4 regions of the Acinetobacter sp. 70_2 genome follow, and region 3 is predicted to be linked to each of the others. Evidence: predicted binding sites of a transcription regulator. Region 3 holds the regulator's gene; each other region holds the start of a gene.

Region 1 (5,774 bases), on a different contig from region 3:
CATGAGGACTTTACCTTTAGATTGTCCTTCAGACTTTTCAGCTTCAATGTATGGGTTGAGCCATGCTACAGCTTGTTTCATAACACGGGCAGATTTTACAACCTGTGGTAAGAACATTTTGCCTGAACCGAACAAGTCACCAACCACGTTCATACCGTCCATCAGCGGTCCTTCAATCACATCTAAAGGACGTTTTGATTTTAAGCGAGCTTCTTCGGTGTCTTGGTCAATATAAGTGGTAATACCTTTAACCAATGCATATTCAAGACGTTTTTCAACTGATTCATTACGCCATTCAAGGTTTTCGGCTTCTTTGGCAGCACCGCCTTGTCCGCGGTATTTTTCTGCTACTTCAAGCAGTTTCTCAGTCGCAGCTTGACCAGACTCACCTTGGTTTTGGTTTAAGATGACATCTTCAACAGCTTCTTTTAGCTCGGCTGGAATGTCATCATAAATTGCCATTTGACCAGCATTCACAATACCCATGGTCATGCCTTGCTTAATGGCATGGTACAAGAACACAGAGTGAATCGCTTCACGAACGGGTTCATTACCACGGAATGAGAATGAAACGTTCGATACCCCACCAGAAATCATGGCATGTGGTAAGTTCTGTTTAATCCAACCTGTCGCCTCAATAAAATCGACCGCGTAGTTGTTGTGTTCTTCAATACCTGTTGCCACTGCGAACACGTTAGGATCAAAAATAATATCTTCAGCAGGGAAGCCCACTTCATTTACTAAAATGTCGTATGAACGTTTACAGATTTCGCGTTTACGTTCAGCAGTATCAGCCTGTCCAGCTTCATCAAAGGCCATCACAATAATTGCGGCACCATATTGACGGCAAAGGCGGGCTTTTTCGACAAACTCGTCATAACCTTCTTTTAAAGAAATCGAGTTAACAACAGGTTTACCTTGTACGCATTTTAAGCCAGCTTCAATGATTTCCCATTTTGATGAGTCAATCATGATTGGCACACGTGAAATATCAGGTTCAGATGCTACAAGGTTTAAAAAATGCACCATCGCATTTTGCGAATCGAGCATCCCTTCATCCATGTTAATGTCGATAATTTGCGCGCCAGCTTCAACTTGTTGCTGTGCAACTTCTAAAGCTTCGGCAAAGTTTTCTTCACGAATGAGACGTAAGAATTTTTTAGAACCAGTAACGTTAGTACGTTCACCAACGTTTACGAAAAGTGAGTCATCATGAATATTAAATGGCTCTAAACCACTTAAACGGCAAGCAGGTACTGTTTCAGGTACTTGGCGAGGCGCAATATCTTTTACTGCATTGGCAATGGCGCGAATATGATCTGGTGTCGTACCACAGCAACCACCCGTAATGTTAATTAAACCGCTTTCAGCAAATTCTTTTAAGAAAGCAGCAGTTTGCTCAGGCGTTTCGTCATATCCACCAAATGCGTTTGGTAAGCCTGCATTTGGATGCGCTGAAACAAAAGTATCTGCGACATCAGAAATAGTTTTTACGTGAGGACGCATGGCATCTGCACCAAGCGCACAGTTAAAGCCAATTGAAAGCAAATCACCATGACGAACAGAGTTCCAGAAAGCTTCGGCAGTTTGGCCTGTTAAAGTACGACCTGATGCATCGGTAATGGTTCCTGAAATCATAATTGGTAACTCACGACCAATTTGTTTGAAGACTTCTTTAACTGCAAAAATGGCTGCTTTACAGTTTAATGTATCAAATACGGTTTCAATCAAAATGATATCAACACCGCCTTCAATCAGTGCATGAGTCGCTTCAATGTAGTTTTCTTTTAACTCATCAAAGGTAATGTTACGAAAAGCAGGGTCATTTACATTTGGTGAAATTGAACAAGTACGCGATGTTGGACCGAGTACACCAGCAACAAAACGTGGTTTGTCTGGAGTCGAGTACTTTTCACAAGCTGCTTTGGCTAAACGAGCTGCTTCACGGTTAATCTCTGGAACAAGATCTTCCATGTGATAGTCAGACATTGAAACACGTGTGCCGTTAAAGCTGTTGGTTTCAATAATGTCTGCACCAGCATCAAGATAAGCTTCATGAATGCCTTGAATGATTTGAGGTTGTGTCAAAACTAAAAGGTCATTATTACCCTTTAAGTCATGTGCCCAATCAGCAAAACGCTCACCACGGTAGTCGGCTTCTTCTAATTTATGGCGCTGGATCATCGTTCCCATAGCACCATCAATAATCAGAATGCGTTTAGCAAGAAGCGCTTTTAGGGTGGCAAGCGTAGACATAGAAAACCCCGATCTTTTATATGAATTTAAAAATGCGGCGCTATTGTAACAGAATAGCAGCACAAATGATGACCTACGAAGGTCATGAGTTGATGAGAGAAAAATTAAAAAAGAGGGGGTTTTATGACAAAAACGAAAGAATTTTCATGAAATATTCATCAAATGATCATGATATTGAAATATTTCATGATCAATATGCCGAAATATTACAGTTGTTCTGTGTAAAAAATAGACATCCAGGTCATTTTATTTGTTTTTTTGCTGTAAAAATAAGCACAAAAGGAGCTTATAAATAATGATTTAAGTTATTGTATTTTAAAAATAAAATAAAAATTAGCGAGGAAAGGTGCATCAAATGAGGTCAAAATATAAAAATTTGACTTCATCAGGCGGCTCTTTGTCATATAATTGTCATAATTTAATTTAAGAATACAGAGGATTTTATTATCCTCTTACCGTCTGCATGAATTCTAATCTACCCCCTGTTTCGGATTCAAAACTTGCGGCAAACCTGCAAGCAAAATCGACGAATGTACACGTCCCAACACCGAAATTTTTTATGCCGGTGTTTCTGACGATTATTGTTGCAACACTTATTTATATTGGGTTTCAGGTTAGTGCTGATTTAGCGCATGTTCCACCTTTGAGCCTTTATTCAGTTATTCTTTTATCGACTGCACTTTTCATTGCATTGGGCTTTGAATTTGTTAACGGTTTCCATGACACTGCGAATGCAGTAGCAACGGTCATTTATACAAATGCATTGCCTGCACCAGTTGCAGTCATGTGGGCTGGTTTTTGTAATTTCCTTGGGGTAATGGTCGCAAGTGGTGCTGTTGCTTATGGCATTATTGCATTGCTTCCTGTTGAACTTATTATGAATATGGGGAGCGGTGCTGGCTTTGCAATGGTTTTTGCATTGTTAATCGCTGCAATTCTTTGGAACTTGGGTACTTGGTTCTTAGGAATCCCAGCTTCTAGCTCTCACACCTTGATTGGTTCAATCTTGGGTGTGGGTATTATGAATCATCTATTGAGTGCATCGACTGGCGTAACGACCAGTGGTGTAGATATGGATCAGGTGATTAAAGTAGGTAAGGCATTATTATTTTCACCTTTAATTGGTTTTGCTTTTGCAGCAATCTTATTCTTGTTGGTTAAAACTATTTTCAAACGCCAATTAGAATTATTCCAGCCACCTGAAGGTAATAAGCCACCACCAGCAATCATTCGTGCAATTTTAATCTTTACCTGCACAGGTGTAAGTTTTGCACACGGTTCAAATGACGGCCAAAAAGGTATGGGGCTCATCATGCTCATTTTGGTTGGTTTAGTACCATTAGCTTATTCAATTAATAAAAACCTCGATACACAACAGGTTCAATCATTCCACCAGCTTTCTTCTCAAACTGCTGTTTTGTTAAACCATAATCAGCAAGAATTGACTGATGAAAAAGCGCGTGAAGTTTTAACTAAATATATTCAAACTAAGCAACAAACACCTGAAGTTGTACCAGCATTGGCAAGTATGACTGACCATTTAGGTACTCGTGTTTCTAGCTATCGCGACTTAAAAGATATTCCTGAAGCTGCGATTAGTGAAATTCGTAATGACATGTATTTAAGCACAACGACGTTTAAACGTTTGGACAAAGCAGATGCTTTACCAAAAATGGATGATTCACAGAAAAAGCTTGTGAAAGATTATCGTAGTAGCTTGGATTCATTCTTACAGTACATTCCAAACTGGGTGAAAGTTGCAGTTGCATTGGCACTTGGTCTTGGTACTATGGTTGGTTGGAAACGCATTGTGGTGACTGTAGGTGAGCGTATTGGTAAGGACCATATGACTTATGGCCAAGGTATGTCTGCTGAGCTTATTGCAATGAGTACAATTGCAGCAGCAGATGGTTTAGGTATGCCAGTTTCAACTACACATGTTTTAAACAGTGCTGTTGCAGGTACCATGGTTGCAAATAAATCAGGTCTAAACTTTAATACTGTTAAAACAATCTTATCAGCTTGGATATTTACTTTACCTGCGACCATCTGTTTGTCAGGTGGTTTATATTGGTTGTTCTTAAAGTTCATTTAAGTTGTCTGTTTAAATCTAAAAAGCCACTATTATTAGTGGCTTTTTTATTGGCATATTTAAAAAAAAAAGATCGCTTTTTTCAGATAAATTCAGTAAAGAGTTAATGATGATTGCGAACACTTAGTGCTAAGTGATTGGCTCAAAAAATTGATGAAAGGATATAGGATGAAAACGGTTCAACTTGATCAGCTAAAACAACAATTACCACTCATTCAAACATTACAAGATTACCAAGAAACATTTTGGTTCAATCCAAACCGTTATCCTTTAAACGATGCTCTCGCGAAAGTAGGACTGACCGAGCAAGATGTAAAAGATGCCGAGGCTAGGCTAGAACGTTTTGCACCTTACTTGGCAAAAGTATTTCCGGAAACTCAAGCACAACATGGAAAAATTGAATCCGCGTTAGTAGAAATTGCAGATATGCAGCAAGCCCTATCTGTAACAAAACAACAGGAGCTTACGGGAAAGCTTTGGCTTAAAAAAGATAGTCATTTACCTATTTCAGGTTCAATCAAGGCACGTGGTGGTATTTATGAAGTTCTGGCTCATGCTGAAAAATTAGCAATTAAGGCTGGGCTTCTTAAGTTAGAAGATGATTACAGTAAACTTGACCAAGATGCATTTCGAACATTTTTTTCCAAATATCAAATAGCGGTAGGCTCTACAGGTAATCTTGGTTTATCTATTGGTATTATGAGTGCGAAGCTCGGGTTTAGAGTGTCCGTGCATATGTCTGCCGACGCAAGACAATGGAAGAAAGATAAATTACGCTCACTAGGGGTCAATGTCGTGGAATACGCCAGTGATTATGGCGTTGCTGTAGAGCAGGGACGAAAAGCCGCAGAACAAGATCCAAATTGCTTTTTTATTGATGATGAAAATTCAACAACATTATTCTTAGGTTATGCAGTAGCAGGAATACGCTTAAAACAACAGTGTGAGCAAAAACAGATTAAAGTCGATGCAGAACACCCATTATTTGTTTATTTACCTTGTGGCGTAGGTGGTGGCCCTGGTGGTGTAAGCTTTGGATTAAAACTCGCTTTTGGTGAGCATGTACATTGTATATTTGCAGAACCGACTCATTCTCCGTGTATGTTGCTAGGTGTTTATACAGGTCTGCATGATCAGATTTCCGTAAATGACATTGGTTTAGATAACATCACTGCGGCAGATGGGTTAGCTGTTGGTCGTGCTTCTGGTTTCGTAGGGCGTGCTATGGAGCAGTTAATTGATGGCTATTACACGATTCATGATGAATGTTTATATGAGCTCATTGCGCTTTTAAAACAAACTGAAAATATTCAAGTTGAACCCTCAGCTGCGGCAGGCATGATGGGGCCATATTATGTGCAAACTACTCCTGATTATTTAGCTTTGCATCAATTGTCAGCAGAGAAATTAAAGCAGGCAACACATG
Region 2 (5,774 bases), on a different contig from region 3:
TGTGGAACTGTATGTGTCAGCATAGGGATATACATCGCACCAGCACAAGCCTGTGCCGATAAATCACCTGTTGCATGGTCAATCCATTGCCACTGTACAGTGTCTGGCTGACGTAAATTTACCGGTGTTTGACGTAATTGTTTCATCACATTAATCCACACCGGCAATGCACCAGATGAACCTGTTAAGCCAGTCACTTTGTTGTCATCTAGACCTAACCATACTACAGCGACATGGTTACCCGAATAACCGGCAAACCATGAGTCACGTGTATCGTTAGTCGTACCTGATTTACCAGCCAATTTTAACGCAGGAGGTAAGCTATTGTACGCTGCGCGGCCCGTACCTGAAGACATGACCTGTTGAAGGCCGTAGTTCATGATATAGCCAACAGATGGATCAATCGTTTGTTGTACATTTAGGCCATAACGATCAAGTAAACGACCATTGGCATCTACCACAGAGCGAATCGCACGAGTTGGATATTTGAAACCACCTGTAGCGAAGTTTTCATAAATACCGAGTACTTCCATTGGCGACATATTAACTGCACCAAGGAAAATAGAAGGGTAGGCAGGAATTGGTGATTCAACGCCAAATTTTCTTAAGTTATTGGTAAATGTAGATAACCCAAATTCTTGACCTATACGAACAGCAGAAAGGTTATAAGAGTTTGCTAAGGCTTCACTTAAACTTACAATGCCATGACCACCGCCACTATAGTTTTTCGGTGTCCAACTTTTACCGCCGTCTACAGGAATACTGATTGGTGCGTCTTCAATTTTACTTGCCCAGTTATAACGGCCAGACTCAATTGCACTTAAATAAATCACTGGCTTCAATAAAGAACCGACTTGACGTTTTGCATCTAAGGTACGGTTAAAGCCAGTAAAGTCTTGAGTTGAGCCAACGGCTGCAATTAACTCGCCATTTTCAGGATGTGCAATCAGTACTGCACCTTGCAAGTTTTTCAAGCGGGCAGGGTTGCTTTGAGTCAGACGTTCTACAGAAGCTTTAAATGCATCTTGAACTTGAGTTTGAGCAATAGGGTCCAAGGTCGTAAAAATACGTAATCCTTGATTGGTTAAATCGCTTTCTTGATATTCGGTACGTAACTGACGACGCACAATATCTAAGAAGTCAGGGAATTTTGCAGGACCTAAGCTTGGTTTGCTCAGTACATTTAAAGGACGTGCGATTTCAGTTTCATATTCTGCTTGAGTTAAATAACCCATTACACGCATGTTATTTAAAACTGTATCACGACGATTTTTTGCGCCTTCAGGGTTTTTCCAAGGGTTATATAAAGATGGACCTTGAACCAAACCGACTAAATAAGCTTGTTGCGCGACATTCAGTTCACGAAGTGGTAAACCAAAATAAAACTGTGAAGCCAAGCCATAACCATTAATTGAATAGTTACCGTTTTGGCCTAAATTTACTTCATTTAAATAAGCTTCTAAAATTTCATCTTTGCTGTAATGCAATTCAATGAGTAAAGCCATTAGGGCTTCATTCACTTTACGTTTTAATGTGCGTTCAGGTGTTAAATAAAAATTCTTAACTAACTGTTGTGTCAGGGTTGAACCACCTTGGCGACGTCCTCCAGTTACATTACTCACCAAAGCACGGGCCGTACCACGAATTGAAATACCGTGGTGGTGGTAGAAATTACGGTCTTCTGTAGAAATTAAAGCTTCAATGAGGGGTTTAGGAACATTATTGAGTTTGATCAGAACGCGGTCTTCATTATGCTGAGGATAGATCCCCCCAATGAGCATAGGTTCTAAACGAGCCACACCTGTTGAAGAAGGTTTGGTACTGCGTACCTCTGCAACTTGGTCGTTTGCAAAACTAAGTTCTAAAACTTGTTCAGGTTCTACACTATCACCATAGTCGAAACCGCGAGTATGTACATACATGTTGCTACCTTGAGCAACAAAGGTTCCAGACTTGTCATAATTACTTGAAGTTTTGTAACCTAATAATTTTAATTCTTGGGTAAAATTTGCTTGAGTAATAGGTGCATTATTATAAATTTCCAAAGGCCGAGCGAATACTTTGGCAGGAATGTCCCAGCGCTGTCCTTCAAATTTTTCACGGATAATATTATCTAAACGAATCAGATAGATACTAAGAGCAATAAAAGCACCAATCACCAATATGGAAAAAATTAGTGCGAAGAAACCGATACCACGTTCAAACTTCATATAAATGAGATAAAACCCTAAACAATACGTTAATGATGCGATAGCTTGTCATCAATTTGCAATGATAAAACTGTGAATAAATGGAAAACTTAGATTGAATTTTACAGCATCTTGTTGTTATGTTTTTTTAAATTAATCAGGTTAATGTTATGATAGCGTAGAATCGCAGCGGAGCTTACTCATTCGTGCAAATTTCACATAAGTCCTTCAGAAACGTCGGGTTAATTGGTCGACCGGATAAATCATCAGTTGTAGAAACACTATGTTTAATTCATGACCATTTGTTAAGTTTAGGCCTAAACCCCATTTTTGATCAGGAAACTGCCGAATTAGTGCCCTATGATCATGCACAAGTTGTTAGTCGTCACTTATTAGGTGAAGTTGCTGATCTGGTGATTGTAGTCGGTGGAGATGGTTCTTTACTTCATGCAGCTAGAGCTTTAGTTCGCTACAATACACCTGTCATTGGTATTAACCGTGGGCGTTTAGGATTTTTAACAGATATTAAGCCTGCGGAAGCTATTTTTAAGCTTGATCAGGTTCTACAAGGTCATTTCCAACTTGATCGCCGTTTCTTGCTTGAAATGGAAGTACGTACCAATGGCGAAGTCATTTATGACGCAATTGCTTTAAATGATGTCGTACTACACTCAGGTAAGTCGGTACATATGATCGACTTTGAACTCAATATTGATGGTCAATATGTTTACCGTCAGCATAGTGATGGTTTAATTGTGTCGACACCGACAGGATCAACTGCTTATGCATTGTCGGGTGGTGGTCCAATTTTACATCCGAGTATGGATGCGATTGCATTAGTCCCTATGCACCCCCATACATTATCTTCACGCCCAATCGTAGTTGGTGGGCAAAGTGAAATTAAAATTGTTATTCGCGAAAATCGAGTGTTACCGATGGTGAGTGCAGATGGTCAACACAGTGTATCGCTCAATGTTGGCGACAGTTTGCACATCCGTAAACACCCATTTAAATTAAGTTTATTACACCCACCAGGTTATGATTTCTATATGGCTTGTCGTACCAAACTGGGTTGGAACCAAGATTTTGAATCTTTTCAAAGAGATGAATCATGAATATTGAACAAATGCTATCTGTTTTAAACCCTGAAATTGTAGAGCGTTTAAAAACAGCAGTAGAAATTGGTAAATGGCCAAATGGTGTTGTTTTAACGAAAGAACAGCGCGAAACATGTATGCAAGCTGTGATTGCTTGGGAGTTAAAGAACTTACCGGAAGAACAGCGTAGTGGTTATATTGACCGCGGAACGAAAGAAGAGGGTGAAGAGTGTGATGATGATCATCACAAGCATGAACCTGAGTTTAAACCGATTCGTTTTGTTTAATTTAGGAAGCTCAGTGATTACTGAGCTTTTTTTATGTTTATCAAAATATAATAAAGAATCATATGAAACATTTAAAACCTGTTTACGTACTATTATTTCTCATATTGTTTAGTGGTGCTGCATTGGCCAAACAACCTATTGAGTGTTTACTCAACGTGAAGGTTGTTGCGAGTCAGAAATACACTTCACCTCAAGCTAAATATACAAGTATAAAAAATGACGGTTATCCCATGTTATTGATTGGGATTCAGGTGCTGGAGTCGCAAACAATACATAGCTCCCAAAAGATCAAAACGCATCATTTATATTGTAAGAAACTTATTGGTCAACAACGAGATGCTTATCTTTCGGGTCCCTACGATTCTAAGAAGATTACAATCAAAATAGGCGATCATTTGAAACTAAAAAATATTCATTCTTCAGGTCAGGAATATCCATTTTGGCCAGATTTTTATTATGTTGAGCCTTAAAGCCAAGACTATCCTATATAATCTTGGCCATTCGTATTTTAGAAACGACTATTCCACAACGCTTTGGCTTTATCCATTGCATCATCATAGCTATTGACTACCCCCATGGTATATAACGCAATACCCATGGTTTCTGTTACTGCCATTTCACCATATTCATGATGCTGCTGACCAAGCCAGACAGCTTTAAACGTCGCTAAATCTAACTCTTCTTCAATTGGGCTACGTTCAGGCGTAAGCTTTGGTAACTCATGTTCATAGAGTTCACCATTTTTAATACCGCAAATCAGTGTTTTAGCATCGGGGTTTCGCTCAAATTCACCGCCTTCACCTTTAATGACTGCACTATTTTGATAGCCTAAGCGAAGCGCACTATGCTGATGAGAGGTTCTATATGCTGGATGGAATATCGCTTGTAAGGTGGCTTTCGCATTAAATGGATTAATCAGACGGGCTAGAGTATGAATAGGAGAGCGTAAACCCATGACATTTCTTAAAGAAATTAAATCACTTAAAACAGGTGAAATTACTTCTAAAGGTAAATAAGCAAAATTCTGTTCAGCCAATTGTGTGCGGACTTCTTGTTCAGAATGGCAAATTTTATAATCTAAATATTCCAAAACTTGTTCGGTATAGACTCGGTTAATCGTATGTCCAGAAGCGCCGTGCATGACGATTTTATAACCGTGATGAGCAAGTGTCAGGGCAGCCAATAAAAACCAAGGGTAATGTTTACGCTTGCCTGCATAAGATGACCAGTCTAGGTCAACGTCTAAAGGTTGAAAATTAAGTTGGTCTTTGGTGGCTTGTACAAAGCCCGCAAGCTCATCAATAGACTCTTCCTTAACACGTAGAAGCATTAAAAAAGCACCCAACTGAACATCAAGAACTTCGCCTTTTAAAATCATGGTAAAAGCTTGATAAGCTTCTTCATAATTCAGTGATCGAGATCCGGTTTTCCCCTTACCTAAAATACGGACATATTGTGCAAAGGGATGTTCAGCATCTTTATAGATATTACGTTTAGTATTCATGGCAATTCAAAACAGTAAAAATAAGGGGGTAGGCAGCTCAAAATGAAATGTCTACAAGGACTTATCAATATGACATAAAAATCTGCTGAAAAAATATCAAAAGTGTTTCTCATACTAAAGTCTTAAGGCTGCATGAGTATTTTTTGTGCGTATTAGCCAAAATTTTAACCGAATCATGATTTAATTCGAGTAAACTTTCATGTGCTTTTTTGAGCACTCATATCATAATTTTCTGTGATTCTCCTATATCTTCAGCTTTTTATTGAAAAAGTAAGAGGTTATTTCTGGCTACTCAAAGTGGTTGGAAACTTCAGGTATTCTCCTGTTTTAGAAAACAGCTTTTTTGTTTTCGTTGAGGTAGTAGGAAGGTTTTTTGTTATTAAAAAACCGTTTCCCTTTTGCGGTGTTCATGTGAAAGGTTAGGGCTGTGTATTCGTAAAGAATAGACGTTTCATTTTGATATTTCCAACGGACTTGGAAATATAGATTGAAGTAAAGTTATGGCTAAAAAACCGATTTATAAATCACTTTATTTTCAGGTGATTATTGCGATTATTGCGGGTGTTTTGGTAGGGCATTTCTCTCCAAGTACAACGCAAATTGTTAATGGTGTCGAACATCATATTCCAGGTTTAGGTGAGCAACTCAAGCCATTAGGTGATGCTTTTATTCGTTTGATTAAAATGATCATCGCACC
Region 3 (5,774 bases):
ATGGTCAAAAAGACGCTCCTGAACTCGATTTAAAAGGAGCGATTGCACTTGCTCCAGGCGGCTATCAATATGAAGGCATTGCAGAATATGTGAAAACTAATCCAAACCCAGAACCAAGTGTGGCAGCTTTCTTCCCGATTGTGTTATTGGGAGCGCAAGCAGCGGAGCCAAGCATTGTTCCTGAAAATTTAGTCAGTGCAGAAATGAAGGCGGTGCTAACTCAAGCGCGCAGTCGTTGTTTATCTGAACTTCAATCTGATTTGAAGAAATCTCCTTCTAGCATATTTCGCCCTAATGCAGATTTAAAACCTCTTTTGGCTTATTTAAAACAACAGTCCATTGAAAATATGGTGCCTACCGTGCCATTAATGATTGTTCAAGGTTCTAAAGATCATTTAGTCGACCCTAGAGGGACATCGGCTTATTATCAACAGCTATGTAAATTAAAAAAACCAGCGATTTATCAAACAATTGATGGCGGAGATCACCGTGATGCATTGCGCCAGAGCAACACTTTTGCCACCAACTTTTTAAATGTTATAGAGAAAAATCAGGCTAAATCTTATTGCTCTAATTTTAAATAAATGGATTTAAATGTGACAAAAAAGCCGACTTTTCATGAGTCGGCTTTTTAAATGTGAGAGGGTAACTTTAGGTCATGTTATAGAGTCTTTCTTTTGGAAAAACTGCGGTAAATGTTGATCCTTCGTTTTCTTTAGACTGCACATCTAAATAAGCGCCGTGTTGCATCAGCACATGTTTTACAATCGCCAAGCCTAAACCTGTACCACCTGTTTGACGACTACGGTCGCTATCAACACGATAAAAGCGTTCAGTCAGTCGTGGCAAATGTTTAGGATTAATTCCAATGCCCGTGTCTTGCACACTAAAGTAAGCATGTTCACCATCATCATGCCAGCCAATGGTAATAGTTCCGCCTTTTGGTGTGTACTTGATGGCATTGGTAATTAGATTACTAAATGCGCTGGCAATTTCCATGTCAGAACCAATCAGGTCACAGTGGCTATCAATGTGTAAATTGAGCGTGTGTCCATAATCGGCATTGTAGGCCTGAGCATCATCAAACAATTGATTCATTAAACTCGGCATTTCAATAATCTGATTTTTTGCAATTTTCTTATTATTTTCTAAATTAGATAACAGCAGTAAGTCATTGACCAACGCATTCATACGCTTGGTTTGTGACTGCATTTGATCAAATGCACGTTTCCAGCGTGGACTAATATCTTCCTGATCGGTAAATGTCTCGATATAACCACTCAGCACCGTTAATGGCGTACGAAGCTCATGCGAAATATTATCGACAAAGTCTTTACGCATCTGCTCAAGGTTATGCATACGAGTCACGTCGTAAGCCACCAATAAACGACTTTCTCCACCAAATCTTGTGAGCTTAACCTGCACATAGCGGTCATCATCAAGACTCGAATGGAGTTTAATCCCATCTGGTGCTTGATCAATATTGTTAAAATATTCAATAAAAGTAGGCTGGCGCAAAATGGTTAATAAGTTACGACCACGGTCGAGAGGACTGATTCCCAATAAACGCTCTGCGGCAGGGTTCCACCATTCAATTTGATGTTGATCATCAATGAGTACTACTGCTTCAGCGAGGGCAACTAAAGAAGATTGAGCACGGTCAATCAGCCCCACCATTTCGGCCTGAACAATACGTTCCTGACGCTGAGCACGATACACATTAAATAATAATGCCCCCCAAATACCACTTAGGTTGGGAGGAACATCGTAAGGGTTGTTGGCAATCCAGTCATTCACCAAATATAAAGAACGCAACTGGAGTGCAAAAAACACCACGAAGGCGATAAAAATACAGCTCCAGAAATACCCAACCCCTAAACCGACTAAACCTGCAATAATCAGGAAAAATAATAAAAGTCGTAAATCTTGTTTAGCAAACGTCCACAAACTACTGTAACGGGAAAGCTTTTGTTCACGTACCTGTTCAGGGACGGGGTAGGGTTCATACATAAATTTTGGTTAACCTGCGGCTAAATCTGCACGTGTAGAGAAACGATAACCTGTACCACGTACGGTTTGAACAAATCGGTCAACACCAAAAGGTTCTAACACTTTACGCAAACGACGGATATGTACATCGATGGTACGATCTTCAATGTATACATTACCGCCCCATACCTGATCGAGCAACTGGGCACGTGTATATGCACGTTCCGGATGGGTCATAAAAAATGCAAGTAAGCGATATTCTGTTGGTCCCATATCTAAAATACTGTTACCAAAGCTCACGCGTTGGCTTACAGGATCAAGAATTAAACCATTGGCATCAATGGTTTTTTCACCGCTTAATGCATTTGCACGGCGTAAAACAGCTTTAATACGAGAAACCAGTTCACGGGTTGAGAAAGGCTTTGTCATATAGTCATCTGCGCCAGCGTCTAGACCTTGTACTTTGTGGTCTTCTTCTCCGCGAGCAGTGAGCATAATGACTGGAATTTCTGCTAGGTTTTCATCACGTTTTAAGCGGCGGCATAAATCCACACCACTTACGCCTCCAGGTAACATCCAATCAAGCAAGATAAGCGCCGGACGTTGGTCGACGATAATTTGATGAGCCTGTTTGGCATCTTCAGCCTGTAAACATTGAAAGCCTGCCATATCCAAAGAAGTATGGATCATTTCACGAATGGGAAGCTCATCATCGACAATTAAAATATAGTCATCTTTCACAGCGTAATACCTTGTAGATTTTAACGGTGAACCGTTTTGTAGTTATGACAGGCTTATTACAAAGATTAATTATGACAATTTCATTGCAGAAAAGTCTATAAAATCGAATTTAGCAATAATTTGTGACAAAAATACGGCAAGCACATGACCGAATGATGACAGGGCGGCATAAATTTTCTTAAAGCCATTCAAGGTGTTACCAATTTGCTTTCAGCTAGGTTTTTGGACTTAAAGTAGTGTCAAAAAACTTTAATATTATTTTGAAACTTGTGCCAATAAAGACAAGAAAACAATACGGCAGGCTGTCAAAACTTGTTCAAGAGACTGCTCAAAGCCACCCATGACCCATCGAATTGCAATTTGCGTAACATATCCGTTTAGCCCTGTCGCAATTAAAGAGAGCTCATTTTCCTTATGCTGTATTTGTGGCATGGTCAGCATAACGAACGCTTGGATCATACGGTCAAACTGAGCAAGGGTTTCTTGAATGGTGGCCTGATTATGTAATTCCTGAACCAGAACTGCATCTACATAGACAATACGGGCTAAACGAGGATCTTCTTTTAAGGTGGTCAGCAGTGCTCTTAAGCCTGCATCGACCATTTTTTCTGGATCTGGCGCAGCTTTAATCACAGCTTGCATTAAGTTTTGCTGTAACTCTTCAATCATTTTTAAAAAGATGGTCTGGAATAAATCCTCACTCTTTTTAAAAGATTCATAAAAATAGCGTTCAGTGAGTTTTGCTTCTTGGCAGACATCCTTTACCGTCACTGAAAAAAAGCCAAGGGTCCCATAAGTCGCAATACCCGCTTCAATGAGTTTTTCGCGGCGAGCTTCTTTACGTTCGGAAAGAGATAACCCTTTGAACTGACGTTCTTTACTCACAGTTTTTGTTTTCTTTTTACTGGTTGAGTCGTTTGTCGCCATAAATAAATGGTTTCCTGATTTATCGGTTTTTCGGCAAATATGAGGCCTATGATAAAGCGGTCAGCAGAATTGTGCCAATCTATCTGAAATTACAGTGTACTATATTGACAATGATTATTGTCAAAATTATATTAAAAGAGTCTAAAATGCACATGCAATGAACCGGTTGTGCAAATCGAAAAACAAAGGATGGACAATGAAAAATTTTAAAAACAAAGTCGCTGCAATCACGGGCGCAGGTTCTGGCATTGGGCAACAATTAGCAATTCTCTTGGCAAAACAAGGTTGCCATCTTTCATTAAGTGATATTAATGAAAAGGGTTTAGAGAAAACTGTTGAGCTATTAAAACCCTACAGTAACATTACTGTAACGACCAAAAAGTTAGACGTTTCTGACCGCGAAGCAGTAAAGCAGTGGGCACAGGAAACCGTGCAAGATCATGGTTCTGTTAATCTCATTTTTAACAATGCTGGGGTAGCTTTAGGCTCAACTGTAGAAGGGGCAACCTACGAAGATTTAGAGTGGATTGTTGGAATTAACTTCTGGGGCGTGGTTTACGGGACCAAAGAATTTTTACCGTTTATTAAGCAAACTCAAGATGGTCACATTATCAATATTTCTAGCTTATTTGGTTTAACAGCTCAGCCAACTCAGTCTGGCTATAATGCGACTAAATTTGCGGTACGTGGTTTTACCGAATCGTTACGCCAAGAGCTAGATATTGAAAAATGTGGTGTAAGCTCGTTATGCGTACATCCGGGAGGAATTCGTACCAATATTGCGAAAGCTGCAAAAATGAGTGATAGCTTGAGTAGTTTAGGTATGGACCCAAATAAATCGATTGAAAACTTTGATAAGTTCCTACGTACCCCACCAGAAGAGGCAGCCCGTCAAATCTTAGACGCAGTTTTGAAAAATAAACGCCGTTTACTCATTGGTAGTGACGCAAAAATTCTGGATGCATTCCAACGTTTGTTCCCGACAGGCTACCAACGTGCTTCAACGATTGTCACGAAATGGATGAAATAAGATTTAAATTAAAAAAGCCATCAATTGATGGCTTTTTTTATAAGGTTCAAGCTTTTTAAATCAGGACTTTGATCTTCTTTTTCTTCCAAATAAACTGGTAATACAAGCCTTGAACAATACAGAGGCTGACAAATGCCAAGGCATAGGCAAACCAGATTCCTTTAAGTCCCCATATTGAGCTAAACCAGTAAGCACATGGAATTTCAATAAATAAAATAGCTGAGATATTGAGTAACATTGGAGCTGTCACGGTTCCGCTGGCACGCATGATGGATGCAAAAATAGCACCTGCACCAAAGAATAAAATTGCCCAAAGTACAATAAATAATAGCTGCTGCCCTAATACCACCACGGTTGGGTCGGTAATAAATAAAGCCATTAAGTATTTTGAAAAGAGATAGCCAAGCGCAATTAAGGTACCTGTAAATAAAAAGTTCATACCTAAAGCCGTGCGGGTAACACGTGCGAGTAGGTCTGATTTACCTGCACCAATGGCTTGTGCTGCAAAAATTGAAGCTGCAATTGAGATTGATAAAGCAGGGAACTGAATATAGTTGAGTACTTGGTTTACGGCACCATACGCAGCTGTCGCATGAGCTCCAAAGCGGTTAACTAAACCTACAATCACGAGTCCCGCCATAGAAGTCGTAATCATTTGAATACCGGTTGGAACACCTAAACGTAAAATGATTTTGCTCAATTCTGGGTTGTGACGGATATGTTGCAAAAGCTGGCGGTTCGGTCGAAGCGGATGCTTTTTCTTGTTTAGGTAAATCGCAAGGAAAATTAAGATAGCCACATAGCCAGTGATGGTTGCAATTGCGGGTGCAATAATCCCTAGAGCAGGTAAACCAAAATAACCCTTAAGCAAAATTGGGGTAATGACCAAACCAATTACGCTAGTTAAAGCAAGGGCCAGTAAAGGCGTGGTACTGTCACCCACACCACGTAAAATAGAGGTGTAGATAATATAGACAAATAGAAGGGGACTACCCGCTAACATCCATTGCACATAAGGCAAAGAGAGATGCATGACCTTTGGGTCGGTGCCTAAAAGCTCTAAAATATCATGGGCAAAAAATACACC
Region 4 (5,774 bases), on a different contig from region 3:
TCAGCCTCTAAAATAATTTTATCATCGCTACTTTTAGTCGGTGATAATGTCTTTGAGTTAATTGCACACCCAGTTAATAACAATATAGAAGTTAAAATAATGACTCTTTTCATTTATAAAACCAATTTTTTCAATGATTAAAATTTAACATTTTATCGTTTTAAAAACCACCTGACCGGTGGTTTTATACTTAATAGCTATTACTAAATGCAATTTTAGTAAATTTTAAATTTCTGCTAATTTACTGGATTATTTAGTTTAACTATTCAATTTTAATTTTAAGTATTGACTTAAAATGATATTTTATAACGTGAATTGATATTTGAATGCTCAGGCATATCAGCAATATCCTGCTCAGTAAAAATTCCATGCTCAAGTACTTTCGTATCATTAAATGCAGTATTGACTGGGGTAATTGGTGACTTGCTAATATAATTTTCATCAGCTTTTTCCGTCAGTGACGCACAACCTTCTAGCCCAAACCCAGCAATAAGGACAAATAATAATTTCTTCATTTAGTTCACCTGTTGTTATAAAAATCAAACAATTTAACAAATTATGCTTTAATTGTCACATATTTAAAACGATTAATCTCAGGTCGAACCTTTAACAAATCTTAATGAAATGTAAACTAATTTGCATAAAATGTTAAATTGTGTAAAATACCTAAATAATTTAACGATATGTTTTAACTCATGGTCTTTCTACTTTTTTTATTTTTATTATTTACATTCGTGCTTCTTTTAAATGCTCATTACAAACAATAGGAGCATCGATTAGCCTCTCATCTATGGTGTCCAACTATTTTTTTAAAAAAATAAGTTTTTACAGTCACAATAAATTAATTTTCGTAATCTATAATTTTATAAAAATAAAAAAGCCCGCTTTGTAAGCAGGCTTTACCCTTTTGATTTTTTGCGCTGATCATTCAGGACTTTTTGCTGTTTGTGACAGCGCTCGGATATTACACTTATACTTAAAGATTAAAAAGACTAATCTTTTTTAAACTGATGTACTTACTCATCAAGTTCTATAGGATCGCCATCTTCTGGACGAATATGTCGTGTGCCATCATCGGCGGGGTCAACACTAGATCCATCCTTAGTGATCGAGTTATACATTTCATCCTCTTTTTTATCATCTGTGAATTCTTCATCTTCAAAATCAAGAGGCTCGTCATCATCTTCAAAATTTAAAGGCTTTTCTTCATTTATCATGTGAACCATCCTTTTAAGTTATGTCATTTCATGCTCAATTAAATGTCAGATATATTCAACAGTGAACACACATCATTTATGTAACGAACACTTAAGAAGTATTAAAAGATATAAAATTTAAGAATGATGTTATTCGAAGTACTTTAAGAATTCCTCAATAACAGGCAAATGGTCAAAACTTTTATGAGCGTTCGCTAACACCACCCATTCATGTTTTGACTCTATACAAAAATTAAGCTTTAAGTCCGGATTAAATGATTGTTCCAAAAGCCCTAATGGTATCCATATATAGTTTGTACCATTAATTTTATTAGGTACTGGCGAACCACACTGATTACAAAACGACGAGGTAAAACCAGTCTCCTTTTTATAGGTAGCGACATATTCACTTCCAGCCAACCAGTTAAATTGGCTTTCTTTCACCAAAGTAGCCGCATTCGCTCCTGTACCCGTTTGTTTTCGGCATAAACTGCAATGACAGTGATAAACCGTTTTTATTTCACGGGATATAGAAAACTTTACTTGATTACATAAACAAGAACCGATGTTACTCATATAATGTATTTAATTCATCACTATGGAATTTCAATAATGACGTTAAATATTTATTATGTATATATTTTTATTGTTTAATATAAAATAAGACCTAAACACTTGATTTAAAATAAATTTAAAAAAAGATATTGATATGTAAAGCTTTTTTGTATTATAAGATCAAATATGATTTTTAATAACACTTGAGTAATTAATAGTCATTGAAATATTGGGAATAAACCTTATATTGAGTACAGGTTCATACCTTTAACTGAGGAAAAGCTCATGAATAAATTATTGGTTGCAGTATTCACTGGAATGGTAACCCTTGCCGGTTTCAGTGCTCAAGCTGCAACACCTGAGCAAGAATGTCAAAAATTGCAAGATGATTACAATTTGATTTATGCATCAAAAGGCTTTTGTTTTAAAGACCAAGATGCTAAAGAAAAATATGGTAATGAAAACTGTCATACGACTAAGCCAAAATTCTCTGATAAAGAGCAGCAACGTCTAGACGCAATTAAAGAACGTCAAAAAGAATTGAAGTGTAAATAGTATTTAAAGGAATAATACATGGCATATGATGATCAAAATATCTTCGCAAAAATTTTACGTGGTGAACTTCCTGCGATAAAACTCTATGAAGATGATCAAGTTCTAGCTTTTATGGATATTATGCCCCAAGCCGATGGTCATGCATTAGTTATTCCAAAAACTCCTGCAGTAACTTTACTTGATTTACCGCCTGAAGCGGCAGCCTATACCATTCAGATCGTGCAAAAAATTGCGAAAGCAATGGAAACCGCACTGAATCTTGATGGAATTGTACTCATGCAATTATCAGGTGCTGCTGCTGGACAAACTGTCCCTCATGTTCATTTTCACCTAATTCCGACAAATGTTCACCAACTTGGTAAACATGCTGCACAATTAGGAGATCAAGATAAAATCAAGGCTTTAGCTGAAAAAATTAAAGCAGCTCTTTGATTTAAAGCCTTAAAAGCGGAGCTTCGGCTCCGCTTTTTTATTTAAAAAGTGTAATAAAATCAAAAGAAAATAAAATATTTCTAATTTTTAATTGTCATAAAACTGTCATTTCCTCTTCACTCCACTGTCACAAAGTTTACAGATACTTCTTAGCAAGTTGGTGAGCTTCTGTAACTTTTTGTACACAAGTCAACTACAAAATAATTAGTTAACAGGCATGTGCCATTTTTAAAATACTTTTTGGAGAAATCTCAATGAAGAAATTGCTACTCGCTGCCGCAGTTGCAACTTTGAGCGTAAACGCGGTGCAAGCAGCGCCAACTTTGTATGGCAAACTGAATGTTTCTATTAACCAAGTTGACAATAAAAATTTCGATGGGAAAAGTGACGTTACTGAAATTAACTCAAACGCTTCTCGCATTGGGGTGAAAGGCGAAGAAAAATTAACTGACAAGCTATCTGCTGTTTATTTAGCTGAGTGGGCAATCTCTACTGATGGTTCAGGTTCTGATAGTGATCTTAGCGCTCGTAACCGTTATATCGGTTTAAAAACTGATGGTGTTGGTACATTAAAAGTAGGTAAATACGATTCTTACTTTAAAACTGCTGCTGGTAATAACCAAGATATCTTTAATGACGATACACGTTTAGATATTACTAATATCATGTATGGTGAAAACCGTTTAGATAACGTAATTGGTTTTGAATTAGATCCTAAATTATTAGCTGGTATAACTTTCAACATCATGGCTCAAACTGGTGAAAGTACTAGTGATAATAAACCAGGTGAAACTGGTAAAGACAGCAAAAATAATAGTTTTGACTCTGTATCAACTGCGCTTGGTTATGAAAACAAAGACCTTGGCTTAGCAATTGCGGCTGCAGGTGACTTTGGTATTAAAGGTAAATATGCGGCTTATGGTCTGAAAGATATTTATACAGATGCTTACCGTGTAACAGGCTCTTATGACATCGCAAAAACAGGTCTAGTAATTGGCGCTTTATGGCAACATGCTGAACCTACTGATGAATTGACTGCATATGGTCAAACATACAAAGCAGATGGATCAGTTGACAAAGCTGGTAAAGCTTACCGTGATTTACAAGAAGAAGCTTATTCAATCACAGCTGCTTATAAAATCCCGAATACTAAACTTAAAGTAAAAGCAGAATATTCTTCTGCTGAAACACAAGTAAGTGGTTTAGCAGATCGTAAAATTGACTTATACGGTGTAGGTCTTGACTACCAAATCAACAAACAAGCTCGTTTCTACGGCATTGTTGCTCAACAAAAACGTGATTGGTTGAGTGATAACGACAAACAAACGGTTGTTGGTACTGGTATCGAATATAACTTCTAATCAGTTACATTCAGTTCATATATAAAATAAAAGGGCTTCTGCCCTTTTATTTTATTGTTCCGACTAAAAAAGCCGATATAAAAATTATCGGCTTTTATAAATTTATATCTTATTTTAAGAAACCACTTACCAGATTCATCACATTCTGAATGTCTTGATTAGCTTCTTGGTGGTCTGTACTATCACCCTGAGGTGTTAAAGAATCAATAACCTGCGGTAAGACAGAAGCAATCGCACCATAAACTTGTTCTTTTGGCGCTTGAGCCTGCTGGGCAACTTGTTCAATATCTGCTGGGTTAAATAGGCTTTGTAATTGTTGAGTTGGAACTTCACTATTACTTTGATTTGGGTCAACCCAACTTTGAACTTGACTGCCTAAACCAGCTCCTTTTAACTTTTCTAAAGCAGCCTGTAAACCGCCTTGTTGCTGCACCCAACCTAGAATTAAAGGCACAACAGCAATTAATAAACTTTGTACGCCGCCACCAGCTTGAGGCGCATTGTTGTTACCAGTCACTTGTCCTAATACAGAACCTAATACTCCACCCAGACCGCCTTGAGCACCAGAAGAATTATTACCACCCATTTGTCCTAATACAGAACCTAAAATACTACCTAAACCACCTTGACCTGATGCTTGCTGGTTCCCACCTAAAGCTTGTTGAGCCAAAACTTCTACAATGTTGCTTAAATTTGTCATGTGTAACTCTTATGTATGGTTTATACATGAGCATACGCGTTTTTCTGTTAAGACAGCAAAAGCGAAATTGTTAAATTTTGAAAGAGATTTAGTGGCCCTTTACCAGCGGAATTTATTCCAATTTTCCGGGTTTGCCCAAAACTTTGAGTTAAACCAGTCTGGAACATGTTTATAGGTCAAGATGTTAAATTGCCATAAAGCGAAATCACTATCATGTGAAGTTTTATCAATGAGTTGCGTGAAACCTAAAGAACGTAATAACTGTTCATCACTGCGTTTGCTTACTACAACAATTCGTTTTGCTAATAAATCTCTTAACTTTACTAATAATTGTGATTTTTGCACATCGCTAATGTTTTGCATTTCATCTGTATCAAACAATACAAAACCCAAATCATAACGCTGAGTAAAAGGCAGAATTAAAAGCTCAGTTACGGTAAAATAGTGCCATTGAATTGCGTTATTCTGGTCAATTTTCTGGCCAATACAAAGTGCAGTATGAATGAGCTGTTCGTTTGATAAATCGTCTAGCATAGAAGTGATGACATTTTGTTCAGCCATAACTGCAACCCTTAATTGAAAGATGTGAGTTTAAACTTTATGGAACTACAAGGCATTTGCCATAAAATGCATGCAGGCCTAAAAGATGCTAGTGTAACTGATCAACAGACAACCAAGGCAAATGTTGAATACAAATTTGTATTAGACCGTTCAGAAATTGATCTTCCTTTTAATTTAGGACAAGAACTAGAAATCGAATGGACAGGTAATATTTATTGCACATCTTGTGGCACCAAAACACCGAAGTCTTATTCTCAAGGTCACTGCTTTAAATGTTTTAAAACAAAAGCTGAATGTGACCTTTGCATTATGAAACCTGAAACATGCCACTACCACTTGGGTACATGTCGTGAAGATGACTTTGCCCACAGTGTGTGTTTCCAACCTCATATTGTATATTTGGCAAACTCAAGT

What was found. The regulator PhoB, encoded in region 3, activates phosphate uptake and scavenging genes when phosphate is short. The targets are predictions, from matches to a motif close to TGTCATNAANCTGTCATAA.
Region 1: the regulator PhoB is predicted to act here: its motif matches at 2,655-2,673, upstream of AC1PJ9_RS00330 (inorganic phosphate transporter).
Region 2: the regulator PhoB is predicted to act here: its motif matches at 2,257-2,275, upstream of AC1PJ9_RS11010 (NAD(+) kinase).
Region 4: the regulator PhoB is predicted to act here: its motif matches at 2,831-2,849, upstream of AC1PJ9_RS15120 (porin).

The regions. Positions count from the first base shown of each region.
Region 1 covers NZ_JBWZIP010000001.1:83,683-89,456, reverse strand. Annotated here, with positions in the region: gene metH (methionine synthase) at 1-2,256, opposite strand, end outside; gene AC1PJ9_RS00335 (hypothetical protein) at 2,277-2,552, shown strand; gene AC1PJ9_RS00330 (inorganic phosphate transporter) at 2,720-4,351, shown strand; gene AC1PJ9_RS00325 (D-serine ammonia-lyase) at 4,517-5,774, shown strand, end outside.
Region 2 covers NZ_JBWZIP010000015.1:425,805-431,578, forward strand. Annotated here, with positions in the region: gene mrcB (penicillin-binding protein 1B) at 1-2,210, opposite strand, end outside; gene AC1PJ9_RS11010 (NAD(+) kinase) at 2,396-3,304, shown strand; gene AC1PJ9_RS11015 (YeaC family protein) at 3,301-3,573, shown strand; gene AC1PJ9_RS11020 (hypothetical protein) at 3,636-4,043, shown strand; gene AC1PJ9_RS11025 (glycosyl transferase family protein) at 4,082-5,077, opposite strand; gene AC1PJ9_RS11030 (dicarboxylate/amino acid:cation symporter) at 5,578-5,774, shown strand, end outside.
Region 3 covers NZ_JBWZIP010000012.1:371,738-377,511, reverse strand. Annotated here, with positions in the region: gene AC1PJ9_RS05615 (alpha/beta fold hydrolase) at 1-584, shown strand, start outside; gene phoR (phosphate regulon sensor histidine kinase PhoR) at 652-2,010, opposite strand; gene phoB (phosphate regulon transcriptional regulator PhoB) at 2,020-2,730, opposite strand; gene AC1PJ9_RS05600 (TetR/AcrR family transcriptional regulator) at 2,986-3,657, opposite strand; gene AC1PJ9_RS05595 (SDR family NAD(P)-dependent oxidoreductase) at 3,854-4,687, shown strand; gene AC1PJ9_RS05590 (MATE family efflux transporter) at 4,743-5,774, opposite strand, start outside.
Region 4 covers NZ_JBWZIP010000015.1:1,278,882-1,284,655, forward strand. Annotated here, with positions in the region: gene AC1PJ9_RS15090 (TonB C-terminal domain-containing protein) at 1-113, opposite strand, end outside; gene AC1PJ9_RS15095 (hypothetical protein) at 291-515, opposite strand; gene AC1PJ9_RS15100 (hypothetical protein) at 1,017-1,217, opposite strand; gene AC1PJ9_RS15105 (GFA family protein) at 1,347-1,772, opposite strand; gene AC1PJ9_RS15110 (YARHG domain-containing protein) at 2,037-2,306, shown strand; gene AC1PJ9_RS15115 (HIT family protein) at 2,325-2,738, shown strand; gene AC1PJ9_RS15120 (porin) at 2,993-4,099, shown strand; gene AC1PJ9_RS15125 (YidB family protein) at 4,209-4,799, opposite strand; gene AC1PJ9_RS15130 (DUF6231 family protein) at 4,899-5,360, opposite strand; gene AC1PJ9_RS15135 (DUF2797 domain-containing protein) at 5,400-5,774, shown strand, end outside.